DNA from 4 places in the Achromobacter sp. 2789STDY5608615 genome. Region 3 is predicted to be linked to each of the others. Evidence: predicted binding sites of a transcription regulator. Region 3 holds the regulator's gene; each other region holds the start of a gene.

What was found. The regulator FliA, encoded in region 3, starts transcription of late flagellar genes. The targets are predictions, from matches to a motif close to CTAAAGTTTNNNNNNNNNNNGCCGNTA.
Region 1: AOZ49_RS25485 (FlxA-like family protein) is a predicted target of FliA. The motif match lies at 2,402-2,428, and genes of this name have one in related genera.
Region 2: flgM (flagellar biosynthesis anti-sigma factor FlgM) is a predicted target of FliA. The motif match lies at 1,395-1,421, and genes of this name have one in related genera.
Region 4: AOZ49_RS17970 (flagellar protein FlaG) is a predicted target of FliA. The motif match lies at 3,027-3,053, and genes of this name have one in related genera.

What each region holds. Positions count from the first base shown of each region.
Region 1 is NZ_CYTY01000039.1:22,167-27,757, forward strand. Features, by position in the region: gene AOZ49_RS25475 (ABC transporter permease) at 1-388, opposite strand, end outside; gene AOZ49_RS25480 (ABC transporter substrate-binding protein) at 476-1,801, opposite strand; gene AOZ49_RS25485 (FlxA-like family protein) at 1,929-2,360, opposite strand; gene AOZ49_RS25490 (solute carrier family 23 protein) at 2,494-3,804, shown strand; gene AOZ49_RS25495 (methyl-accepting chemotaxis protein) at 3,857-5,476, opposite strand.
Region 2 is NZ_CYTY01000064.1:11,298-16,888, forward strand. Features, by position in the region: gene flgC (flagellar basal body rod protein FlgC) at 1-48, opposite strand, end outside; gene flgB (flagellar basal body rod protein FlgB) at 71-478, opposite strand; gene flgA (flagellar basal body P-ring formation chaperone FlgA) at 647-1,354, shown strand; gene flgM (flagellar biosynthesis anti-sigma factor FlgM) at 1,482-1,775, shown strand; gene AOZ49_RS29925 (flagella synthesis protein FlgN) at 1,828-2,304, shown strand; gene flhF (flagellar biosynthesis protein FlhF) at 2,392-5,295, opposite strand; gene flhA (flagellar biosynthesis protein FlhA) at 5,292-5,591, opposite strand, start outside.
Region 3 is NZ_CYTY01000070.1:11,676-17,266, forward strand. Features, by position in the region: partial or broken gene AOZ49_RS30535 (flagellin N-terminal helical domain-containing protein) at 1-1,030, opposite strand, end outside; gene AOZ49_RS30540 (methyltransferase regulatory domain-containing protein) at 1,310-2,914, opposite strand; gene AOZ49_RS30545 (RNA polymerase sigma factor FliA) at 3,109-3,864, opposite strand; gene flhD (flagellar transcriptional regulator FlhD) at 4,295-4,618, shown strand; gene flhC (flagellar transcriptional regulator FlhC) at 4,650-5,231, shown strand; gene motA (flagellar motor stator protein MotA) at 5,349-5,591, shown strand, end outside.
Region 4 is NZ_CYTY01000019.1:97,794-103,384, forward strand. Features, by position in the region: gene AOZ49_RS17955 (CaiB/BaiF CoA transferase family protein) at 1-1,013, shown strand, start outside; gene AOZ49_RS17960 (acyl-CoA dehydrogenase family protein) at 1,013-2,179, shown strand; gene AOZ49_RS17965 (IclR family transcriptional regulator) at 2,240-2,977, opposite strand; gene AOZ49_RS17970 (flagellar protein FlaG) at 3,121-3,498, shown strand; gene fliD (flagellar filament capping protein FliD) at 3,642-5,030, shown strand; gene fliS (flagellar export chaperone FliS) at 5,049-5,477, shown strand; gene AOZ49_RS17985 (flagellar protein FliT) at 5,525-5,591, shown strand, end outside.

The DNA of each region.
Region 1 (5,591 bases), on a different contig from region 3:
CGCTGCCCGAGCGGCCGAAGATCAGCTGCATCGCCACCGCGCCGACGAAGGGCGGCATGATCAGCGGCAGCACGCCCAGCGTCTGGATGATGAGCGCGCCGCGGAAGTCGAAGCGCACCGTGAAGTACGCCAGCGGCACCGCGATCAGCGAGGCCAGCAGCGCCGACCAGCCGGCCACGTAGAGGCTGTTGAAGAACGCCTCCAGCATCAGCGGCTGGTTGAAGAACGCGCCGAAGTGGCCGATGGTGAAGCCGCCGTCGGCGTTGACGAAGGCGCTGTAGAACACCGTGCCCACCGGCACGGCCAGGAACAGCGCCAGGAAACCCAGCACCAGGAGCGCGGCCAGCACGGGGCCGGCGGGCAGGCGTGAATGGCCCGGAAGATTCATCGAGATTCCCGTAATGGTTCAAGACAGGCCGCCCGCGGCGGGGCGGCGGCCGGACGGGGCGAGCCCCCCGTCCGGCGCGAGCCGGGCTCAGAGCGCCGCGGCTTCCCGCGCCAGCTTCACGGCCTGCTCATAATTGCTCTTGGCCGTGCCGTTCCATTCGCCTTCCAGCTTGGTGATCTGCTGGTTGACCGCGGCGTCCTTCTTGTTGCCGCTGAAGATCTTCAGGAACTCGGGATCGGCGGCCTGCTTGCCGTCCACCAGCGGCGCCCAGGCCAGCTTGCGGGCCTGCGCCAGCAGTTCGGCCGGCTTGCCGCTCTTGCCCTTGTCGCCGAGCTTGGCTTCGGCGTCGTAGATCGCCTTGGTCGCCGCCTGCAACCCCTTCAGGCGGAACGTGACGGTCTGGTCGTACAGCGACTGCACCACGTAATAGCGCGTCTGCGACAGGTCGGCGTTGAACTGCACCTTGCTGCGGCGCGCGATCTCGGCGGGATCCGGATAACCCTGCGGCACCTTGCCGCCCAGCGCCGAATACGGCAGCACCGGCAGGCGCGAGATCTTCGGCTCCAGCAGCAGTTCCTGGCCCGCCTGGCTGAGCGTGAAGGCGATGAACTTCTTGCCTTCTTCGGTGTTCTTGGCGCCGTCGATCAGCGCGATGTTGGCCGGCACGATGGCGGTCTCGGAGGGATAGACGAATTCCACCGGGAACTTCGAGTACTTGCTCGACAGGCCGAAGAAGTCGATCACCGGACCCGCGCCGAACTGGCCGTTGTTGACGCCGTCCGGCACGCCGAACGAACGCTCGGTGACGGCGCTGCTGTTGCCCGACATGCGCAGCAGCGTGTTCCAGCCGTCGTCCCAGCCTTCGCCCTGCAGGATGGTCTCGACCGTCAGGTGCATGGTGCCCGAGCGCGACGGCGAGGTGATGCCGACGTGGCCGAACCAATGCGGCGCCAGCAGGTCTTTCCATTCGACCGGCGCGGGGATCTTGTGCGCGGCGATGTAGCGCGTGTTGTAGACGATGCCGTAGCCGGCCAGCGCCTGGCCCAGGTACATGCCGCCCGGGTCGTTGATGGGGTAGTTGCCGATCTTGTCCGGCACGTCCTTGTTGGCGACGTCCGCCGACTTGGCCAGCAGCTTGTCGCGGCCCAGCACCTCGAAGGCGTCCGGCGCGCTGGCCCAGAACACTTCCGGACGCTGCCCGGCCGGCGTCTCGCGCACGTAGGCGATGCCGGACACGGTGTTCTTGTTGAGGATTTCCAGCGTGATGCCGGGGTTGGCCTTCTCGAACGCGGTCTTGTAGGCCTGGGTCAAATCTTTCGGGAACGACGTGATCACCGTGACGGTGCCCGCCAGGGCGGGGGCGGCGCAGGCGGCCAGCAGCGCCCCTGCAAGGGCTGTGCGCATTGCATGCATGGTTTGTCTCCGTGGTTTTTTGATTTGTCCGGAGACCTTAGCGGCTGCATGCGCCGCCAGTCCAATCACAAATTTTGATGCGCGCCATCAGTGTGGCGGGCATTCGGGAGAACCCGCGGGAAGAAAGCTAGGCCGTGGCCGAGACGCCGCCGGTGGCCTTGGCCATCGCCTTGATCTTCTCGGTCATCACCTTCTGGATCTGGCCCATGATCTGCTGCGCCTGTCCGTTCAACGCCTGCATCTGGGTGGCTTTCTGTTCCGCCGACGCATTGCTGTCGCGCACGCGTGCGATCTGCTCCATGACGCGCTTGAGCTGGCGTTGCAGTTCCTTGATCACCTGGGTGTAATAGTCGTCGTTTTCGGACGATTCGGTTTCCTGGGTCTGGCCCACCTTCGTGGCGCCGGCGTTGTTGACGCGGATCTTGCCGTCGGGCGTGACGCTGACGCCCGGATCGCCGGCCTTGGCGTCCTTGGCTTCCTTGTTGGCCTGGATCTTCTGGGCCCACAGGTCCGCCATGCTGCCGATGCGCGAGGTGCCGCTGATGGAATCGATGGCCATGGAAGTCTCCGGGGCAGAAGGATTGACTGGGGTTTCCACTAATACGGCATCTGGCCGGGGAACTTAAGTTGCCGCCCGTTCCCGGCCCCCTTTACACTGGCGCCCGCTCACACCAATCACTCCCGGGGAATCCATGTCCAAGACCTATTTTCCGCGCTGGCGCCTGGCGGACGACGCCCAGCCCGGCGTCATCATCGCCCCCGATGAACGGCTGTCCTGGCCCAAGAACGTGGCCATGGGCGCCCAGCACGTGGTGGCGATGTTCGGCTCCACCGTGCTGGCGCCGCTGCTGATGGGCTTCGATCCCAACGTCGCCATCCTGATGTCGGGCATCGGCACCCTGATCTTCTTCCTGTTCGTCGGCGGCCGCGTGCCCAGCTACCTGGGGTCCAGCTTCGCCTTCATCGGCGGCGTCATCGCCGTCACCGGCTATGCCGGCGGCGGCGCCAACGCCAATATCGGCGTGGCGCTGGGCGCCATCATCGCCTGCGGCCTGGCCTATACCCTGATCGGCGTCCTGGTCTGGATCGCCAACGGCCGCGCCGGCGGCGGCGCCAACTGGATCGACACCCTGATGCCGCCGGTCGTGACCGGCGCGGTGGTCGCGGTGATCGGCCTGAACCTGGCCCCGATCGCCGCCAAGGGCGCCATGGGCGCCTCGGGCTTCGACAGCGCCATGGCGATCGTCACCATCCTGTGCGTGGGCGGCATCGCCGTCTACACCAAGGGCATGGTGCAACGCCTGCTGATCCTGGTCGGCCTGATTCTGGCCTGCGTGGTCTACGCAATCTGCGCCAACGGCCTGAACCTGGGCAAGCCGATCGATTTCTCGGCCGTGTCGGCCGCCGCCTGGTTCGGCCTGCCGCACTTCGCCGCGCCGGTCTTCAAGGCCGAGGCCATGGGCCTGATCGTGCCGGTGGCCATCATCCTGGTCGCCGAGAACCTGGGCCACGTCAAGGCGGTCAGCGCCATGACCGGCCAGGACCTGGACCGCTATCTGGGCCGCGCCTTCGTCGGCGACGGCGTGGCGACCATGGTCTCGGGCGCCGTCGGCGGCACCGGCGTCACCACCTACGCCGAGAACATCGGCGTGATGGCGGTGACCCGCATCTATTCGACGCTGGTGTTCGTGATCGCCGCGCTGATCGCCATCGTGCTGGGCTTCTCGCCCAAGTTCGGCGCCCTGATCCAGACCATTCCCGGGCCCGTGCTCGGCGGCATGTCGGTGGTGGTGTTCGGCCTGATCGCCATTGCCGGGGCCCGCATCTGGGTGGTGAACCAGGTCGATTTCAGCGACAACCGCAACCTGATCGTGGCCGCGGTCACGCTGGTGCTGGGCGCGGGCGACTTCACCGTCAAGCTGGGCAATTTCACGCTGGGCGGCATCGGTACCGCGACCTTCGGCGCGATCATCCTGTACGCGTTGCTGCGCCGCAAGAAGTAGGGCGGGGCGGAGCCGCGACCGGCTGTGATCGGCCGCGGCCGCGCCACCTCGCTCAGGAGCGCGACAGGCGCGACGCTTGCGTCCTGCCGCCGACCTGCACCGGCGCCACCTCGATCACCTGGCCCGACTGGGTCTTGAAGACCGCGGTCGCTTCCGCCAGGCGCCGTGCCTGGTCTTCCATTGCCGAGGCGGCGGCCGAGGCCTCTTCCACCAGCGCGGCGTTCTGCTGCGTCACCTCATCCATCTGCGAGACCGCCAGGCTGACCTGGTCGATGCCGCCGGCCTGCTGGGCCGAGGCCGCCGAGATCTCGCCCATGATGTCGGCCACCCGCTGCACCGAGACCACGATTTCCTCCATGGTCTGGCCGGCCGCCGACACCTGGGACGAGCCGGCCGCCACGGTTTCGACCGAGGTCTCGATCAGCGCCTTGATCTCCTTGGCCGCCTGCGCCGCGCGTTGCGCCAGGGTGCGCACCTCACCCGCCACCACGGCGAAGCCCTTGCCCTGTTCGCCGGCGCGGGCCGCCTCCACGGCGGCGTTCAGCGCCAGGATATTGGTCTGGAAGGCGATGCCGTCGATCACCGAGACGATGTCGGCGATGCGCCGCGAACTGTCGGAGATGCCTTGCATGGTGGCCACTACCTGGCCGACGGTATGGCCGCCGCGCTGCGCCACCTCCATGCTCACCGCCGCCAGCTGGTTGGCCTGGGCGGCATTCTCGGCGTTCTGCTTGACCGTGGCGGCCAGCTCTTCCATGGTCGAGGCGGTCTCTTCGAGCGCGGCCGCCTGCTCCTCGGTGCGGGTCGACAGGTTGGCGTTGCCGGCGGCGATCTCGGCCGCGCCGACGTTGATCTCCTCGACCCCCTGGCGCACCGTCGTCACCGTGCGTGTCAGGCCGTCCTGCATGCGCCGCACCGCGGAAAACAGCGTGCCGATCTCGTTGCTGGAGCGGGCGTCGACCCGCTGGGTCAGGTCGCCGGCGGCGATCCGGTCGAAATGCCGGCCCGCGTCCTGCAGCGGCAGCAGCACGCCGCGGCGGATGAAGGCCCAGCACAGCACCGCCAGCAGCAACGCCACCGACAGCAGCACGATGGCCGAGATGCGGGCGGTCGAATAGGTGGTCTGAGAGCGGTCCAGCACGCTGTCGCTGCGCTCCTGGACCCGCGCCAGGAACACCTGCATGTCCTTGGCGAAATCGGCGTCGGCCTGGCGCACGCGAGCTTCGTTCTGCTGGTAGCGCGCGACCGAGCGCTCCTTGAGCGCCGCGTCCAGTTCGTCCAGCCCGGCGGCGTAGGCGTTGAAGCGGCCCTGCAGGACCAGCGCCAGCTCCTGGCCGCGCTCGCTCTTGGGCACCGCCATGTAGCGGTCGAAGCGCTCGCGCGCCAGCTTCAGCTGCCCGGCGGCGGCGGCTTCCGCGCTGGCCGCCTGGTCGTTGGCGCCGGCCTGCAGGTCGGCGATGCTCGCGGCCAGCGACAGCCGGGTGCGCAGCAACGCGGCGTTCGATTCATAAAGCGGATCGACCTGGTGCACGGCCACATTATTCAGGTCCTCGATTTCCCGCACGCTGTTTTCGGCATTCATCCAGCTCAAGCCGCAAGCCAGCGCCAGGGTAATCACAAAGCAGGCCAGCACCAGCATCATGCCCGTACGGACTTTCAGTTTTTCCAGCATGGGAGCTCCCGTTCTTGAACGCGCTCCACCGCAGGCGCGGATCCTTTGCACGCCAGCGCTGCGATAGAGGGACGAACGTCGCGCCCGGATGACTGCGATGCGTCCGCCCAACCTG
Region 2 (5,591 bases), on a different contig from region 3:
CGCGCTCAGCGCCGAACCGGCGATATCGAAAATGCTCAACAAGGACATTGCCTGCGGTTCCCTATGAAAATCAATCCTGGATGGCGGCCATCATGGTCCGGATGCGACCCGACAGCAGCTGCATCGTGCTCTGGTAGTGCAAGGTGTTGTCGGCGAACTGGACCCGTTCGATGTCCATGTCGACCGTGTTGCCGTCCATGCTGGGCTGGTACGGCAGGCGGTACAGCAGATCGGTCGGCCCCTGCGACACGGCCTTGGCCGGGATGTGACGCGCCGACGTCAGGGTCAGCGAGGTATCCGGCAGGCGCTTGGTGCCTTCCATGGCGTTCTGCATCGCCGTCTTGAAATCGAAGTCGCGCGCCTTGTAGTTGGGCGTGTCGGCATTGGCGATGTTCGAGGACAGCACTTCCTGGCGCTGCGCGCGCAGTCCCAGGGACTGCTGGAAGAAGCGGAAATCTTCATTAAGCCGGTCTAGCATCGGGTCGCCTTGAATACGGATGAAACCCGGGACAGCGGACGCACCGTTATCCCATTGGATGACGGCATCATAGAAGCGGGTGCCTCAACACAATCAGCCAAATAACCCGTCATTTCTCATCCAATTCACGTATTGCCAAGCCGCGCGGGCTTCTACAATTCGGACATGATGAAATTCTCCGCAAAGCTCCGCGCGCGCGCCGCCTGCCTGGCCGCCCTGCTGCTGGCCCCGACGGCCCAGGCGCAGGACGCCGCCGTCCAGGCGCCGGAGGCGATCATCATCGCCGCGCAGACCTATTTGCTGGAACAACTGGCCGCCCTGCCCGGCCAGGCATCGGTGGCCATCGATCCGCCGCGGGCGGACCGCCTGGCGCCCTGCGATGCCATGTCCCCATTTATGCCCTCGGGCATGAAGCTGCGCTCGCGCATGACGGTCGGCGTGCGCTGCAATGCGCCCAAGCCCTGGACCACCTACGTGCAGGCCACGGTCAGCGTGCCGGGCTACTACTACGTCGCTTCGCGCATGATCGCCGCTGGCCAGGCCCTGACGCCCGCCGACCTGGCGCCGCGCGACGGCGACCTGGTGGCCCTGCCCCCGGGCGTCATCACCAATCCCGACACGGTGGTCGGCATGACGGCGGCCTACCGGATCAACGCCGGCCAGCCGGTCAAGGGCGCCGCCCTGCGCAACGCCCAGTCGGTGGTGCGCGGCTCGAACGTCCGGATCAACGCCCGCGGCAAGGGTTTCGTGGTCAGCAGCGAGGGGCAGGCCCTGGACAACGCGGCGCCGGGCGCCACGGTCCAGGTCCGCACCGCCAGCGGACAGGTGGTCAGCGGCGTGGTGCGCAACGCAGGCCTGGTCGAAATACAACTTTAGTCAATGTTACATATCGCGTTGCGGCAAGCGCCCTCCTGCCCTAAAGTTCCTTCCGACCCTGTCGTTACAGAGACATAAGTAGGCGGAGCCGTCGCAAACCGACCCAGGACGCCCTGCGGAGAAAACCTTGAAAATCAATTCGACAACCAACCGGCCCATCTCGGCAGATGCGGTCAGCCCTCGCGCCGAGTCCGCGGTCGCCCAGGCCTACGGCGCCGGCAGCGGCAGCGGCGCCAGCAGCTCGCAGGTCGCGCTGAGCTCGGCCTCGCGCAAGATGCTGGCCCTGCAGGACGGCTCGAACGACATCAACGTCGAGCGCGTCGCCGCGATTCGCGCCGCCATCGCCTCGGGCCAGCTCAAGATCGACACCAGCCGCATCGCCGATGGCCTGATCGCCAGCGCCCGCGACCTGCTGAAGTAATAGCGTTTTTGCAAGATCGCCGTTTTTTCGACCCGTCCGCCCGAGTATGACCATGAGCCCTGTCGAGTCCCTGCAAGCCTGTATGAAGCAGGAAGATGCCCTGATCACCGAGTTTTCCTCCATCCTGGAAGAAGAAACCAAAGTGCTGGTCGGGCCGGGCAACGTCGACGCGCTGCATGACATCACCGAGCGCAAGGGCAATATCGCCCAGCAGCTGGTCGACCTCAGCCACACCCGCGACGGCCTGCTGGCCGAAATCGGCCTGCCCGCCGGCCACGCCGGCACCGAGCAGGCCGCCGTGCAGCACCCGCAACTGTCCGACGTCTGGCAGGCCCTGCTGGCCAAGTCGGCGTCGGCCAACGAAATCAACATGCGCAACGGCGCCCTGATCGACGTGCACCTGCGCTATACCCAGCAATCGCTGGACGCCCTGCGCCAGATCGGCGGCCTGGGCGGCACCTCGACCTACGACGCCCAGGGCCGCGGCGCCCGCGCCACGCCGGGCCGAAAGCCCATCGTCGCCGGCTGAGCCGGATCCCGACGCCCCAAGACAAACAGCCCGCTTTCGCGGGCTGTTTGTCTTGGCGGCCATGCGGCCGTCCCGAGTCGGGGCGCGCTAGACGCCGCCGGCCATTTCCAGCATGGCGAACATCTTCAGCAGCGCCACCGGCAGCAGGCGTCCGGACAGCTTGCGCTCCGGGCTGACGACGCCGGCCAGCGTGGCGCGCACGCCGTCCGCCGCCGACGCATGCGCCAGCTGCCAGCAGGCCGCGCCCAGCTGGCCGGCCATGAGCGACTGCCGCGCCAGCGTATGCGAGCCGTCGACCGCGGGCAGCGCCTGCCAGGCATTGGCCATGTAGCGGAACCCGGCTCGCGCCTCTTCCTGCAGCACCAGCCAGCGCGCCACCGTGGCGGCGTCCGCCTGGCCCGCGGCCAGGTTGGTCAGGCCGAACAACTGGCCGGCCACTTCGCCGCTGGCGGTATCGATCAGGCGGGCGCACACCAGCCGGAAGCGGGTCTCGTCGCCGCGGCCCGGCAAGCCGATCTCGGTGCCCGAGGCCCACAGCGCCAACGGCGCCGGCCGGGCGCCGGGCACGGCGCGCAGGCCGGGCATGTCGCCCGGCTGGCCCACCGGCAGGTAGCCGACGCTCTTGCCCACCGCGTTCAGGTTGGTCGGGCATTCATCCTGGATCACGCGCATGCCGCCCGGGCTGCGCGCCACCCACGACACGCCCTGCTCGCTCAGGCTCTGCCACAGCGCCGAAGTGCCGGCTTCCAGCATGTGCACGGCCGGCACCTGGGCCAGTTGCTCGTTCAGCCAGCGCACCCGCGCTTCCAGGGCCACCGCCGTGTCCGGCTGCGCGGCGGCGGCCGGCGCGAACGACGACAGCATGCCGTGCGGCAGCACCAGCTGTTGCGCCGGCGCCGCCAGGGCTGCGCCGCGGTCGCTCATCAGCACCGCGCTGAGCAGCGTGCCGCCGGGCAAGGCCTCGCCCTTCATGCTGGTCTTGCCGTGCATGACCAGCAGGTTGCGGCTGCAGGCGGTGGAGAATTCGCGCCGCACCATCGCCAGGGGCGTTTCGCCCAGCGCCGCGAGGCTCGAACCCGCGCCGTCGCTGACATACTCGCGCCACGAGGCGCGAGCCTGCACGCAGGCCGGGTCGCTGTCGAGCCAGCCCAGGGTGTCATCCAGGTTCTGCGCGGCCTCGATCGTGCCGGCGCCGCCCTGCGGACGCAGGATCGCCGAAGCCAGCAACTGGCGGCGGCGGGCGGGATCGACGGTCGTCTCGGTTTCGCGCGGCGTCGACCACAGCGACGCCATGTCGGCCTCGCTGGGCGAATACAGGGCGCGGGCGCGCTCGACCATGGCGAAGGCGCGGTCGATGAGCGCATCGGCGCGCGCCAGCTCCAGGTGCTCCGGCACCTTCTGGCCGATCGACGAATAATGGATCGGCAGCCGGTGGCGGATCGCCGTGTCCAGCGCCGCGCCCAGGCGCGAGGCCTCGTCGAGCTTGGTGATGATGCAGCCGGCCACGTCCTCGCCGACGCCGTTGCGATAGGCGTGGGCGACTTCGTCCAGCGTGTCGCCCTGGCTGGCGGCGTTGAGCACCAGCAGGCGGCGCACCGGCTTGCCGGCGTTGCACAGCATCGCGGCCTGCTCGGCCACCTGGCGGTCGCGCTGGCTGATGCCGGTGGTGTCGATCAGCACGATCTTGCGATTGCCCAGCTCGGCCAGGATGCGGCGCAACTCGCCGGCATCGCGCACCGAGTGCGCAGGCACGCCCATCAGGCGGCCATAGATCTGCAGCTGCTCGAGCGCCCCGATCCGGAAATTGTCGGTGGTCAGCATCGCCACCTGCTCGCGGCCTTCGCGGGCGACGCAGCGCGCCGCCAGCTTGGCCAGCGTGGTGGTCTTGCCGACGCCGGTCGGGCCGACCAGCGCGTACACGCCGCCGCCCAGGAATTCATCTTCCGAGCCCAGCACCGGCAGGTGCGTGACCAGTTCATTGCGGGCCCAGGCCAGCGCGGATTCGGCGCTCATGCCTTGCGGCATGCGCTCGACCAGCGCGCGGACCAGCTTGGTGCTGAAACCGGCGTCCAGCAGGCTGCGGAACAAGGCGGCTCCCGCCGGCTCGCGGCCGGGTCCCTGGCGTCCGCCCCACAGCAAGCCGTCCATGCGGCTTTCGAGCGCGCCGCGCAAGGCGCTGATGGCGTCCTGCAAGCCTGCCGCGGCGTCGCCGGGCAGCGCCGCGGGCGGCATCCCCGGACCATTGCGCAGCGGCGCATCGGGCATGCGCGCCATGGGCGACGGCGCCATGGGCGGCATCTCTCGCGCAGGCGGCAAGGCCGGCATTTCCATCCGCACCGGCGCGGCGGGCGCCATCACCGCGGGCGCGGCCGCTTCCGCCGTCACGGCGGGCGGCGCGGCGACCGGCGCCGGCGCCAGGGCGGGCGGCGCCTGACGCGCGACGGGTTCGGGCGACACCTCCGGCTCGGGCAGAGACTGCGCGGCGTAGGTCGACTGGTAGGCGGCGATCGAACGCGACGGCACCGCGTAGGCGGGCTGCGCAGCGGCGACGGACGCCGGCGGCGCACCGTAGGCCGGTTGCGAGGCGCTCGGCGCCGCGCCATAGGCGGGTTGCGGCGCGGCGGCGGCGGCCGGCGCGCCATAACCGGACTGCGCGCCATAAGGCGGTTGCGAGGCCGTGGCCGGCGTGGCGCCATAGCCGGGAGGCGGCGCCAGGTTGGCGGGCGCGGCGTGACCGTACGGCGCGGGCGCCTGCGGTGGCACCGGCGCGGCCGGAGCGCGAGCCGGCGCGTGGCCGTCGGCATACCCCTGCGGCGCCGGCGTCTGCGCCTGCGGCGACGCGTCGTCGAACGCGCCGTCCACCGTGGCCAGCACCTCGATGCCCCCATCCACGCTGCGGTTCGACACGATCAGCGCGTCAGGACCCAGCACCTGGCGCACCTGGCGCATGACGTCACGGCTGTTGGCGCCGAAGAAGCGGCTTATTTTCATTGACCATTACCTCCGCCGATGAGCGCCGTCACGCGGACCATGCGCTCATCCGGAATTTCCGTATTCGACAACACACCCAGCTGCGGCAGGTGGTGGCGCAGGAAGCGCGACAGCGGCGCGCGCAGCACCGGCGACACCAGCAGCACCGGCGCGTTGCCCTGCGATTCCTGGCGCTCGACCGCCGCCTGGGTTTCGCGCAGCAGGGTGTCCGCCAGGCCCGGCTCCAGGCCGCCGCTGGTGGTCAGCGCCTGCGACAGCACGCGTTCGAGCTTGACGTCCAGCCCGATCACGCGCAG
Region 3 (5,591 bases):
CCGACGACGAACCGGCGGTGCCGGTGTTGTTCGACGCAGCCGTCATGACGGAGTCGAGCGTGGCGGCGGTGGCGCTGGCGCTGTTGGTCGTCAGGTTGCCGGCGGCGTCCAGGTAGGCGGCTTGACCGCCGGCGGTGACCTTGCCCGTGGCGTCGACTTCGAACGAGGTCGAAGCGGAGCCGTTGCTGTGGGTGTAGGTGGCGGTCGTGGTGCCGGTGGCCGGGCGCAGCGAGTTGGCCAGCGAGGTGACGGTGGCGGCGTTCGAGGCCGACTTGTCGGTGAACGTGAAGTTCTTGTTGGCGGCGTCGTAGCTGTAGACGGTAGCGGCGGTGCCGGTACCGATGGTGACCTTGTTGCCGCCTTCCAGCTTGGCGAACACTTGGTCAGCGGTGGCGCTGGCGTGGTTCGTGGTCACGGTCCAGTCGTTGCCGGTGGCGGAACCGCCAGCGGCTTGCAGGTCGGACACGGTGGCGGTGCGGTTTTGCGTCACGCCGGTGCCGTTCACGTTGAAGCCGTCCAGACCCAGCGTCTTGACGCTGATTTCCGACAGGTTCAGGGTGATGGTTTCGCCGTCGTTGGCGCCGACTTGCAGCGTCAGGGGCTTGGCGTTGGCCGACAGAACCTTCACGCCGTTGAAGTCGGTTTGTTGCGAGATGCGGTCGATGTCCGACAGACGCTGGTTGATTTCGTCTTGCATCGAGTTCAGCTGCTCTTGCGAGTAGCTGCCGTTGCCGGCTTGCACCGACGGTTCGCGAACGCGCTGCAGGTGGGTGTTGATTTCGGAGGCGGCGCCTTCCGTCGTCTGGGCCAGCGAGATACCGTCGTTGGCGTTACGAGCGGCTTGGGTCAGACCCTTCACGTTGGCGGTGAAGCGGTTGGCAATGGCCATACCGGCGGCGTCGTCCTTGGCGCTGTTGATGCGCAGGCCCGACGACAGGCGTTCGATGGCGGTACCCAGGGAAGATTGCGACTTGTTCAGGTTGTTCTGAGCAACCAGCGACAAGTAGTTGGTGTTAATGACTGCAGCCATGTTTAGGCTCCCAAGAGAGAAAGGCTTCTTCAAACCGGGCAGCGGGGCCGCCCATCGTTGTAACGGGAAGAATTCGATTTCTTGCGTCTTCGAATTTCTCCGTTGCAAGGATTACGGCAGTCGCAAATCAATCTTTAGGGCTTTTTTTTGGTATTCGCAAAATGTTGTTGGATACCACTTACAGACTGGTCTTACGGTCTGGCCGGGCGGCCGGACGGGTGAGGAAGCACCATATACAGACTTGTCCGACGGCCGGAGCACGGCCGCCGGACGGGCCTGTCAGTGCAGCAGCAGGCCGGCGCGGCGCAGGGCGGCCAGCAGGCTGTTGACGATTTCCTGGGCCACCGGATCCAGGTTGCGGGCGCCCTTGTAGGATTTGCCGTCCGGGTGCGGATGGCGTCCCGCGGTCAGCGCGTCGCGCGCCAGGGTGCGCAGTTCGGCGCTGCTGTGCTCGCCGTCGATGTGGCGCATCAGATATTGGTGCGGGGCGTCGGTGGGCGCCGTGACCGGGTGATGCCAGAGGTTGTGCATGCCGACCTGGGAATTCGGTTTTGTTACTTCTTGTAGTAATTGCAGGGCGCCGGGGATCAGGCGCGGCTTGGCCTGCGCGGGTTGGTAGGCGGCCGGTTCCAGGCGGTAGTGGAGGGCGCTGGCCTGCACCAGCGTCACCAGGTGGCCGATCATCGCGTTGGCCAGGGTGTCGGCCGCCGCGTCGGCCGCGTGTCCGCGCTGGGTTTCGAGCAGCGCGGCGAATGGCAGCGATCGCGGCCAGGCCTGGGCCAGCGTTTCCATCAACGCGATCATGCCCGGATCCTGGGTGGTGATGGCGGTCCCGGCGGCGGTGCGGAGCTGGCGTTGCCCGGCCGGGGCGCCCGCCGCGCCGGGCAGCGGCGTCAGGTCGGCGGCGAAATGCATGGCGACAAAGGCGCCGCCCTCGGGTTGGTCGAGAATGTCGCCGGCGCGCTCGGCATGCACCAGCAGGCTCTTGCGGAACGAGCGGCCGATGGCGAAATCGAGGTATTGCTCGCGCATTTCCCGGCCGGCGTTGACCGACAGCCCGTTCAGGCCCAGCGCCACGGTGCCGCCGAACGTGGAGGGGAACGTCAATTGCGGTTCGGCATCGGTCACGTAGGCCAGGCCGGCTTGTTGCGCCGCGGCGGCGAATTCCAGGAAATAGCAGGGCGTGTTGATCGCCTCCAGGTATTCGTGCAGCAGATAGTGATCGGTCTGTCCGCGCAGCTTGCGGGCGGCTTCCTGCAGCGCCGAGCGCAGCGGGTTGCTCTGCCACAGGCCGCCCTCGATCAGTTCCAGCATGGCCTTGGCGCGAACCAGCTTGTCCTGCGGTGTTTCCGCGCCGAAGCTGTTCAGGATCATGGCGTCGCGGATCACGTCGGACGCCTTCCAGCCCGGATAGGTGTTGTAGCTGACGTAGGCGATGCCTTGCGGCGCCAGGTTTTCGCGGCAGATGCGCAGGATCGCGTCACGCACCTCCGGCGGCACCCAGCTGAACACGCCGTGGCAGATGATGTAGTCGAAAGTGCCGAAGTCGGCGGTGATGTCCGTCAGGCTCATGGCCCGCAGGTCGAGATTACGCGCGCCCGCCGCTTCCGCGATCAGCCGGCCCGCGTCAATCTGCTGCGGCGACAGGTCGATGCCGACGACGCGGGCCTCGGGGTAGGCCAGCGCGAATGGCAACAGGTTGCCGCCGGCGGCGCAGCCCAGTTCCAGCACCCGGGCCTGCTCCAGCGCCGGCGCCGGCAACTGGTACAGGTGCGCGACCGCGCGCAGGTTGCCGGGCGAGGTGTAGGAAAAGGGCAGGGAAATGTACGGGGTTTCGTCGTAGGCGTCGGAAATGGCCTGCGTCAGGACGTCGGGTGCGCTCATGGCGAAATTCCAGGGATCGCGGTGCGCGGCCGGCGGCGGATCGCCGCGCGCACCATTATTGGTGTCAGCGTGGAAGGCTAACAAGGGCGCCGGGGGCGTAATGGCATGAACAACGTCCGATTTTCCCGGAATTCCGGACGCAAGACGCGCCGCCTGGGCGTCGGACGGGGCATCCGGTCCGGCGGCTGCGCCCGTCAGATGATCTGCGCGATCTGCCCTTCCTGGGGCAGGTGCTGCCAGGCCTGTTCGCGCAGCTTGGCGCGGATGCGCGCGGTGGCCTGCGAGCGCAATTGGCAGACGCGGGCCTCGGTCACGTTCATGATCGCGCCGATTTCCTTCAGGTTCAGGCCCTGTTCGTAGCACAGCGACAACAGCAGTTTCTCGCGGTCGGGCAGGGTGTCGATGGCCAGGATCAGCGCCTGGCGGAAATCGCCGGCCAGCAGCGAGTCCAGCGGGTTGCCGCCGGCGGTGCCGTGATTCAGCGTGGCGGTCCAGTCGGTCTGGCCCGACGCGGCGTCGTGCTCGGTGGCGAAGTCTTCGTAGTGGACGATCTGCACGCCCTGGGCGTCGTGTAACAGCGTCTGATATTCGGCCAGCGGCATTTCCATCTGCTGCGCGATCTCGGCCTCGGAGGGCGCGCGCATCAGGCGCTGCTCGAGCTGCTGGATGGCCTGTTCGATCTTGCGGGCCTTGGCGCGCACGCTGCGCGGCAGCCAGTCCTGGCCCCGCAGCTCGTCGAGCATGGCGCCGCGGATGCGGGTGGTGGCGTAGGTCTCGAACTGGGCGTCGGCGGTTTCCTGGTAGCGGCGCACGGCATCCAAGAGGCCGATCATGCCGGCTTGGATCAGGTCGTCGAGCTCAACGCTGGCCGGCAGCCGGGCGAGCAATTGCAGGGCCAGCTTCCGCACTAGCGGGGCATATTCGACCAAGCTGTCATCTGCGTGGGGCATTGCGGGAGTGTCAGGCGGTGTCCATCGTGACGCATTGTCGGTTGTTGTCAATTTGCGACATTGTCGACAAACGCGCGGCTACGCTAAAGCTAGCAATATTTTGTGATCGGCAAGGTGTCATTGTCGGCAAAAGTCGGTATTTCATTCCTTAAAGCACGCAACGTTTTGAATGCTTATTTGCCAAATTGACGTACATTTGCCAGGACTTTCTATGTCAAGGTGTATCTAAAGTCTCTAGTTGCGCGATATCAACAAAGATTTGTCATATAAGTCATAGAAAATGACATGACCTGTGGTAAATTTTACTTAAATTGCGAACAAATGATACATTTCGCATTAAAACAGGATGCAGCGGATACTGTGCAACAAACGTTGCCATTGTCCTTGGTTATCAAGCCCCTTCGGTGGGATAGGGAATAGGGAGTCGGGCGTGCAACAAGTCGAAAATTCTTTGCTGGCAGATATCCGTGAAGTGAATCTGTCCTACCTTCTTCTCGCACAGCGCATGCTGCGCGATGACTATGCTGCATCGATGTTCCGCCTGGGTTTCAGCAACGAGGTTGCCGATATCCTGATGCGTCTTTCTCCGGCTCAGCTGGTGAAGCTGGCCAGCTCCAGTTCGCTCCTGTGCCGTTTCCGTTTCGACGACTACAGCCTGCTGTCCGCACTGACCCATGATGTGCTGGGCGGCGCGCTGCAGCAAGCGCACGCGACGATCCTGCTGGCCAAGCAACCTGTTGAAGAACTGGCCTGACGGCCTGTCGATTCCCACTCGGACACGTGTAATGGCCACCAAGAGCGTTTCGCAGGAAGCGGATGACATCCTGCTAGCCAGCTCCATGATCACTCTGGGCGCGCGGCTGCAGGTGTTGGAGGCTGAAACCAGCCTCAGCCACGACCGCCTGGCACGTCTGTACCGCGAAATCCGCGGCTGCTCGCCACCGAAGGGCATGCTGCCTTTTTCGGTCGACTGGTTCATGACCTGGTTGCCGAATATCCATTCCTCGTTGTTCTACAACGTGTATTCGTTCCTGAATACGCGCACCAGCAGCAAGGGCATCCGCGCCATCATCGACGCGTACCGCCTCTATCTCGAGAACGCCGGCGTGGACAACGCCGAATCCGCCGAGCCCGTGCTGAGCTTCACCCGGGCCTGGATGCTGGTGCGGTTCTTCGACAGCGGCATGCTGCAGCTGTCCGCCTGCCGCCAGTGCGGCGGACATTTCATCGCGCACGCGCATGATCCGCAGTCGGATTTCGTGTGCGCGATCTGCCGTCCGCCACCCCGGGCCGGCAAGACCCGCGCCGCCGCCAAGGCGCGCGCGGGCAGCCGTCCCGCGCCAGCCGTAGACGCCGCCCGTTCCTGAGCGGCGCGTCCAAATACATCAAAAGCCCTGGAAAACTCCCCGTAACCCGCCTTTTTGGGTTGGGGGGAACAGGGGATCATTGACGCCGGTTTTAGACTTCGTTGGCAGGGGCCTGATGTGTTGATTGTTATCGGTTTTCTAGTGGTGATCGTGTCGGTCATCGGCAGCTTCGTAGCGCTGGGCGGCCACATGGGCGCGCTTTACCAGCCGTTCGAATTGACGTTGATCTTCGGCGCGGCCTTCGGCGCGTTCCTGGCCGGCAACAGCAAGAAGTCGCTGATGCTGGTCAAGAAGGCACTGCCGGACACGCTGAAAAGCTCGCGCTACGGCAAGGACGTCTACATGGAGCTCATGGCGCTC
Region 4 (5,591 bases), on a different contig from region 3:
GCAACAAGCGCTCGGTGGTGCTGGACCTGAAGACGCCGGAAGGCCGCGAGGCCTGCCTGCGGCTGGCCGAGACCTGCGACGCCCTGCTCTACAACATCCGCCCCCAGGCCATGGCGCGCCTGGGCCTGTCGTACGAGGCGGTGGCGGCGCGCAACCCGCGCATCGTCTACCTGGGCGCCTATGGCTTCGGCGAGGCCGGCCCCTACGCCGGCCGGCCCGCCTACGATGACCTGATCCAGGGCCAGACCGGCATCGCCGCGCTGGCGGCGCAGCAGAGCGGCGACGTGCCGCGCTACGCGCCGCTGACGCTGGCCGACCGCGCCGTGGGCCTGCACGTGGGCATCGCGCTGGTGTCGGCGGTGCTGCACGCCCGCGTCAGCGGCCAGGGCCAGCAGGTCGAGATCCCGATGTTCGAGGGCATGGCGCACCTGGTGCTGGGCGACCACCTGGGCGGGGCCACCTTCGAGCCGCCGCTCGGCCCCACCGGCTACGCTCGGCTGCTGGCGCCGCACCGCCGGCCCTACGCCACCGCCGACGGCTATATCTGCCTGCTGATCTACAACGACAAGCATTGGCGCAACTTCTTCGCGCTGATCGGCCAGCCGGAACTGGCGCAGGATCCGCGCTTTCACACCCACGGCGCCCGCGCGGCCCATATCGACGAGGTCTACGCCTTCGTCGCCGACGTCATCCGCACCAGGACCAGCGAGGCATGGCTGCGGGAACTGGCGGATGCCGACATCCCGGCCTCGCAGCTCTACACGGTCGACGACCTGCTGCTGGACGAGCACCTGGCCGCCACCGGCTTCGTGCAGGACCACCAGCACCCGACCGAGGGCCGCCTGCGCACCCCCGCGCCGCTCGGCCGCTACCAGGGCACGCCGACCGCCATCCGGCGCCCGGCGCCGACGCTGGGCCAGCACAGCCGCGAGGTGCTGGCCGATGCCGGCTACGACCCCGCCGGCATCGACGCGCTCTTCGCCAATCGCATCACCCAGGATGGAACCGACTGATGGACTTTGCATTCACCCCCGATCAACTGGCGTTGCGCGACGCCGTGTCCCGCATCTGCGCGCGCTATCCCGACGAATACTGGCTGGAACGCGACCGTGAAGGCGGCTTCCCCGAGCCGCTGCACGCCGACCTGGCGCGCGACGGCTGGCTCGGCATCGCCATGCCGCCGGAACATGGCGGCGCCGGCCTGGGCATGACCGAGGCCGCGCTGATGATGCAGACCATCGCCGCCTCGGGCGCCGGCTTCACCGGCGCGTCGGCCGTGCACATGAACATCTTCGGCCTCAATCCCGTGGTGGTGTTCGGCAACGACGAACAGCGCGCCCGCTGGCTGCCGCCGCTGATCGCCGGCCGGCAGAAGGCCTGCTTCGCCGTCACCGAGCCCGACGCCGGCCTGGACACCACCAAGCTCGGCACCCGCGCCGTGCGCCAGGGCGACGAATACGTGGTGCATGGACGCAAGATCTGGATCTCGACCGCCCAGGTGGCCGACAAGATGCTGCTGCTGGCGCGCACCACGCCGCTGTCCGAGGTGGCCAAGCCGACCCAGGGCCTGTCGCTGTTCTACACCGACCTGGACCGCGGCAAGGTCGAGGTGCGTGAAATCGAGAAGATGGGCCGCAAGGCGGTGGACTCGAACATGCTGTTCATCGACGGCCTGCGGATCCCGCTGGCGGACCGGATCGGCGAGGAAGGCCGGGGCTTCGAGTACATCCTGCATGGCCTGAACCCGGAACGCATCCTGATCGCGGCCGAGGCGGTCGGCATCGGCCGCGCCGCGCTGGAGCGGGCGGTGCGCTACGCCGGCGAGCGCCATGTGTTCGGCCGGCCGATCGGCCAGAACCAGGGCATCCAGCACCCGCTGGCGCAGGCCTGGATGCAGCTGGAGGCGGCCGACCTGATGGTGTTCAAGGCCGCCAGCCTGTACGACGCCGGCGAACCCTGCGGCCCCAGCGCCAACGCCGCCAAGTACCTGGCGGCCGAGGCCGGCTACAACGCCTGCCAGACCGCCGTGATGACGCTGGGCGGCATGGGCTACGCCAAGGAATACCACGTGGAGCGGCTGCTGCGCGAGAGCTTCATCCCGCGCATCGCGCCGGTCAGCCCGCAGCTGATCATGTGCTTCATCGCGGAAAAGGTGCTGGGCCTGCCGAAGTCATATTGAGGCGCCCGCCCCTTGCGCGTCCGCCCGGCGCGCCTTGCGCCCGGGCCGGCCGGGGCCGCCTCAGGACTGCTGTTCCAGTCCGGTGCAGGCCGCCCGCAGGATGCGGGCGTATTCCTCCTGGCACGGCTCGATCCGGTAGATCGGACCGCCCACGGAGATGGCGTAGTGCTCGCCCGACAGGGTCACCGGCCAGGCGATGGCGCCGACGTCGGGAATCGACTCGCCGCTGTTCATGAACCAGCCGCGCTGGCGCGACAGCGCCAAGTCCTGCAGCACCGCCTCGCGGGTGACCAGCGTGCGTTCGTTGTGGCGCGTCAGCGGCCCGTTGCCGAGCAAGGCGTCGCGGGCCGGCTCGTCCAGCAGCGACATGAGCGCTTTACCCAGCGAATTTGCGTGTACGTCTTTGAACTCGCCGGCAACGGGCGCGTATCGGATCGTATGCGGAGAGTCCAGCACATCCAGGTAGACCACCCGGCCGTCCTGCGTCAGCTTGGCGAAGACGACGGTTTCCCGAGTTGCGTCCCTTAATTCAACCAGACTGGGATAGACCCGGTCCAGCACCGGATCGGCGCGGGCGATGCGTTGCGCCATTGCCAGCAGGCGGCCGGTCGGGTAGTAGCCCTGGCGGCGTCCGGTTTCGTAGAGGTAACCCAGGCCGGTCAGGGTGCGGATCAGCGCCAGGCAGCTGGAAACCGGCACATCCAGCAGCCGGGCCAGTTCCGACAGGGGCAGTGCGCGCTTCTCCCGGGCATAGGTTTCGATGATTTCTATGACTCGCAACGCCGTCTTGACACTCATTGCCCGATCCCAACTTGTTAGCACATGAAACAGCCCGCTGTTACGAGGGCTAAAGTTCCCTGCGGCGCTGCCGTAATCGTAGCTGAGAATTCCCTGAAAACAGCGCGTTCCTCCGAGACGCCCGCACCGCCGCTGGAGTGATCATGGCCGTAACCCCGTTAGCCCCCGCTACGTTCGCACCGTCGCCGGTCGCGGCCGTGCCCATCGTCGCAGATCCATCCGTCACCGTCGCCCCGCCCGTTGCCAGCACCAATAGCAGCGGCGCCGATTCCGCGACGTCGGAGCAGTCGAATTCGCAGAAGCTGCCCCTCGACAAGGCGCTCGACGAAATCAACGAGCAGATGAAGGCCTGGTCGACCCAGCTGCAGTTCGAGGTCGACCCGGACGTCCACCAGGTGGTGGTGTCGGTGGTCGACGCCAAGTCCGGGGACGTCATACGCACCATCCCCAGCGAAGCCGTGCTCAAGATCGCCAAAATGATCGTGAACATGCAGGGAAATGGCATCAAGACCTCGGCTTGACATGAATTCCCGTACTTTCCTCTGTGCCCCTTTTGGCGCCAATCGATGATGGAATCATCGAATTAGGCCCGCCTTATGCCCTTACCCGGCCAATCGCCGGCACCCTATTTTTGACAGAATCGCATCGCTAGGAAGGATTTCACATGGCCTCTATCACCAACCTCGGTTCGTCCTCCGGTCTGCCACTGGAAGAAACGCTGAAAAAGCTGCAAGACGCCGAGGATAAGAAGCTCTCGATCTACACCACGCGCGCGCAAAGCTACCAGACTCGCATCGACGCTTACGCGAAACTGCAGAGCGCCCTGGAAGCGCTGCAAAAGTCCGCTGCCGTGCTGGGCAAGACCGAGACGATGGCTGCCATCAAGGGCAGCGTCACCGGCGGCAACGCCTTGACGGCCAGTGTGGCCGCCGAGGGCGCCACCGCGGGCCAGTACGTCATCGAAGTGAAGAACCTGGCCCGCGCCCAGAGCCTGCAATCGGGCGCCGTGGCAGACCGCACCGCCAAGCACGGCGACACCGGCTCGTTCGAAGTCGAGCTGGCCGACGGCACCAAGCGCACCATCGACCTGAAAGGCGACACCTCGCTCAACGGCATCGTCAAGGCCATCAACGCCGACGACAAGTCCGGCCTGCGCGCCACCGTTATCAATGACGGCAACGGCAACAACTACCTGATGCTGACGGCCAAGGACACCGGTGTCCAGGCCTCGGTCAAGAACATCACCGTCACCGGCGACCAGTCGCTCAAGGACATCCTGTCCTTCAGCACCGCCGCCGACGGCTCCACGACCGGCCTGGCCAATACCAAGGCTGAAGACGCCCAACTGATCATCAACGGCCTCCCCGTCAAGAGCGGCTCGAACAACGTCGCCAACGTCATCGACGGCGTCACGCTGAACCTGACCGAGAAAACCGAGACCGACAAGCCGATCACGCTGAAGCTGGAAGCGGATCCGTCAGTCGCCAGCAAGGCGATCCAGGATTTCGTCAAGAACTACAACTCGCTGCAATCGACCATCAAGAGCCTGACGGCTTTCGACGCCAAGGCGGCCACCAACCAGCCGCTGACCGGCGACGGCACCACCCGCTCGATCCAGGCGTCGGTGACCAACGCGCTGCAAGCCATGCTGGGCGAAGGGTCGGTCCGCTCGCTGGCCGACCTGGGCATCACCACCGATCCCCAGACGCGCCAGCTCAAGCTCGACCAAACCAAGCTGGACAAGGCGCTGAGCACCAATCCGGCCGACGTCACCAAGCTGCTGACCGGCGACAACGGCCTAGCCAAGACTTTCGAAAAGGCTTTCAAGGACGTATTGGGCAGCACCGGTTCGCTCAAGACGCGCACCGACGGCCTGGCCAAGTCGATTAGTGACCTGGACGCCCAGCAAAAGCGCGCCAAGGCCGCCAGCGACGCTGAAATGGACCAGATGCGCACCCGTTTTGTCGCATTGGACAAGTACGTTTCCCAACTGGCCGTCACCGGCAACTACCTGACCCAACAATTTGCGGCGATGAACAAATCGAGCAAATAACCTGTAGAAGATGCATTAATGACTTACGCCGCCCGCCGCCCCACTGGGTCTCAATCCGTCCGCTCCTACGCCGATATCGGCCTGGAAACCCAGGTTCTGGGCGCGAGTCCCGAGCGGCTGATCACCCTGTTGTACCTGGGTGCCCGGGCGGCGATCGGGCAGGCGCGCATCCATCTGCAGGAAGGCCGGGTCGCCGAGCGCGGCGCGGCCATCTCGAAAGCGATCAAGATCGTCGATGAAGGCTTGAAGACCGGGTTGAACATGGAGGCTGGCGGCGAGATCGCCGCCAACCTCGCCCGGCTCTACGATTACATCGTCCGCACCTTGCTGACGGCAAATCTGAAAGCGAATGCCGAGCAACTCGACATTGCCGACCGCCTGTTGGCGGATCTGGCCGAGGCTTGGCAGACTTCCATCGACCGACCGGCTGGCCTTGCCCAGCCCTGATGGCCAAAAACACAAATTCAGCCAGCCATCGAACGCCCGAGATTTCCATGACGTCCCTTACCCAGTACTCATCCCCTATTCTGGAACACTACCAGGAGATCGCCCTCATCACGG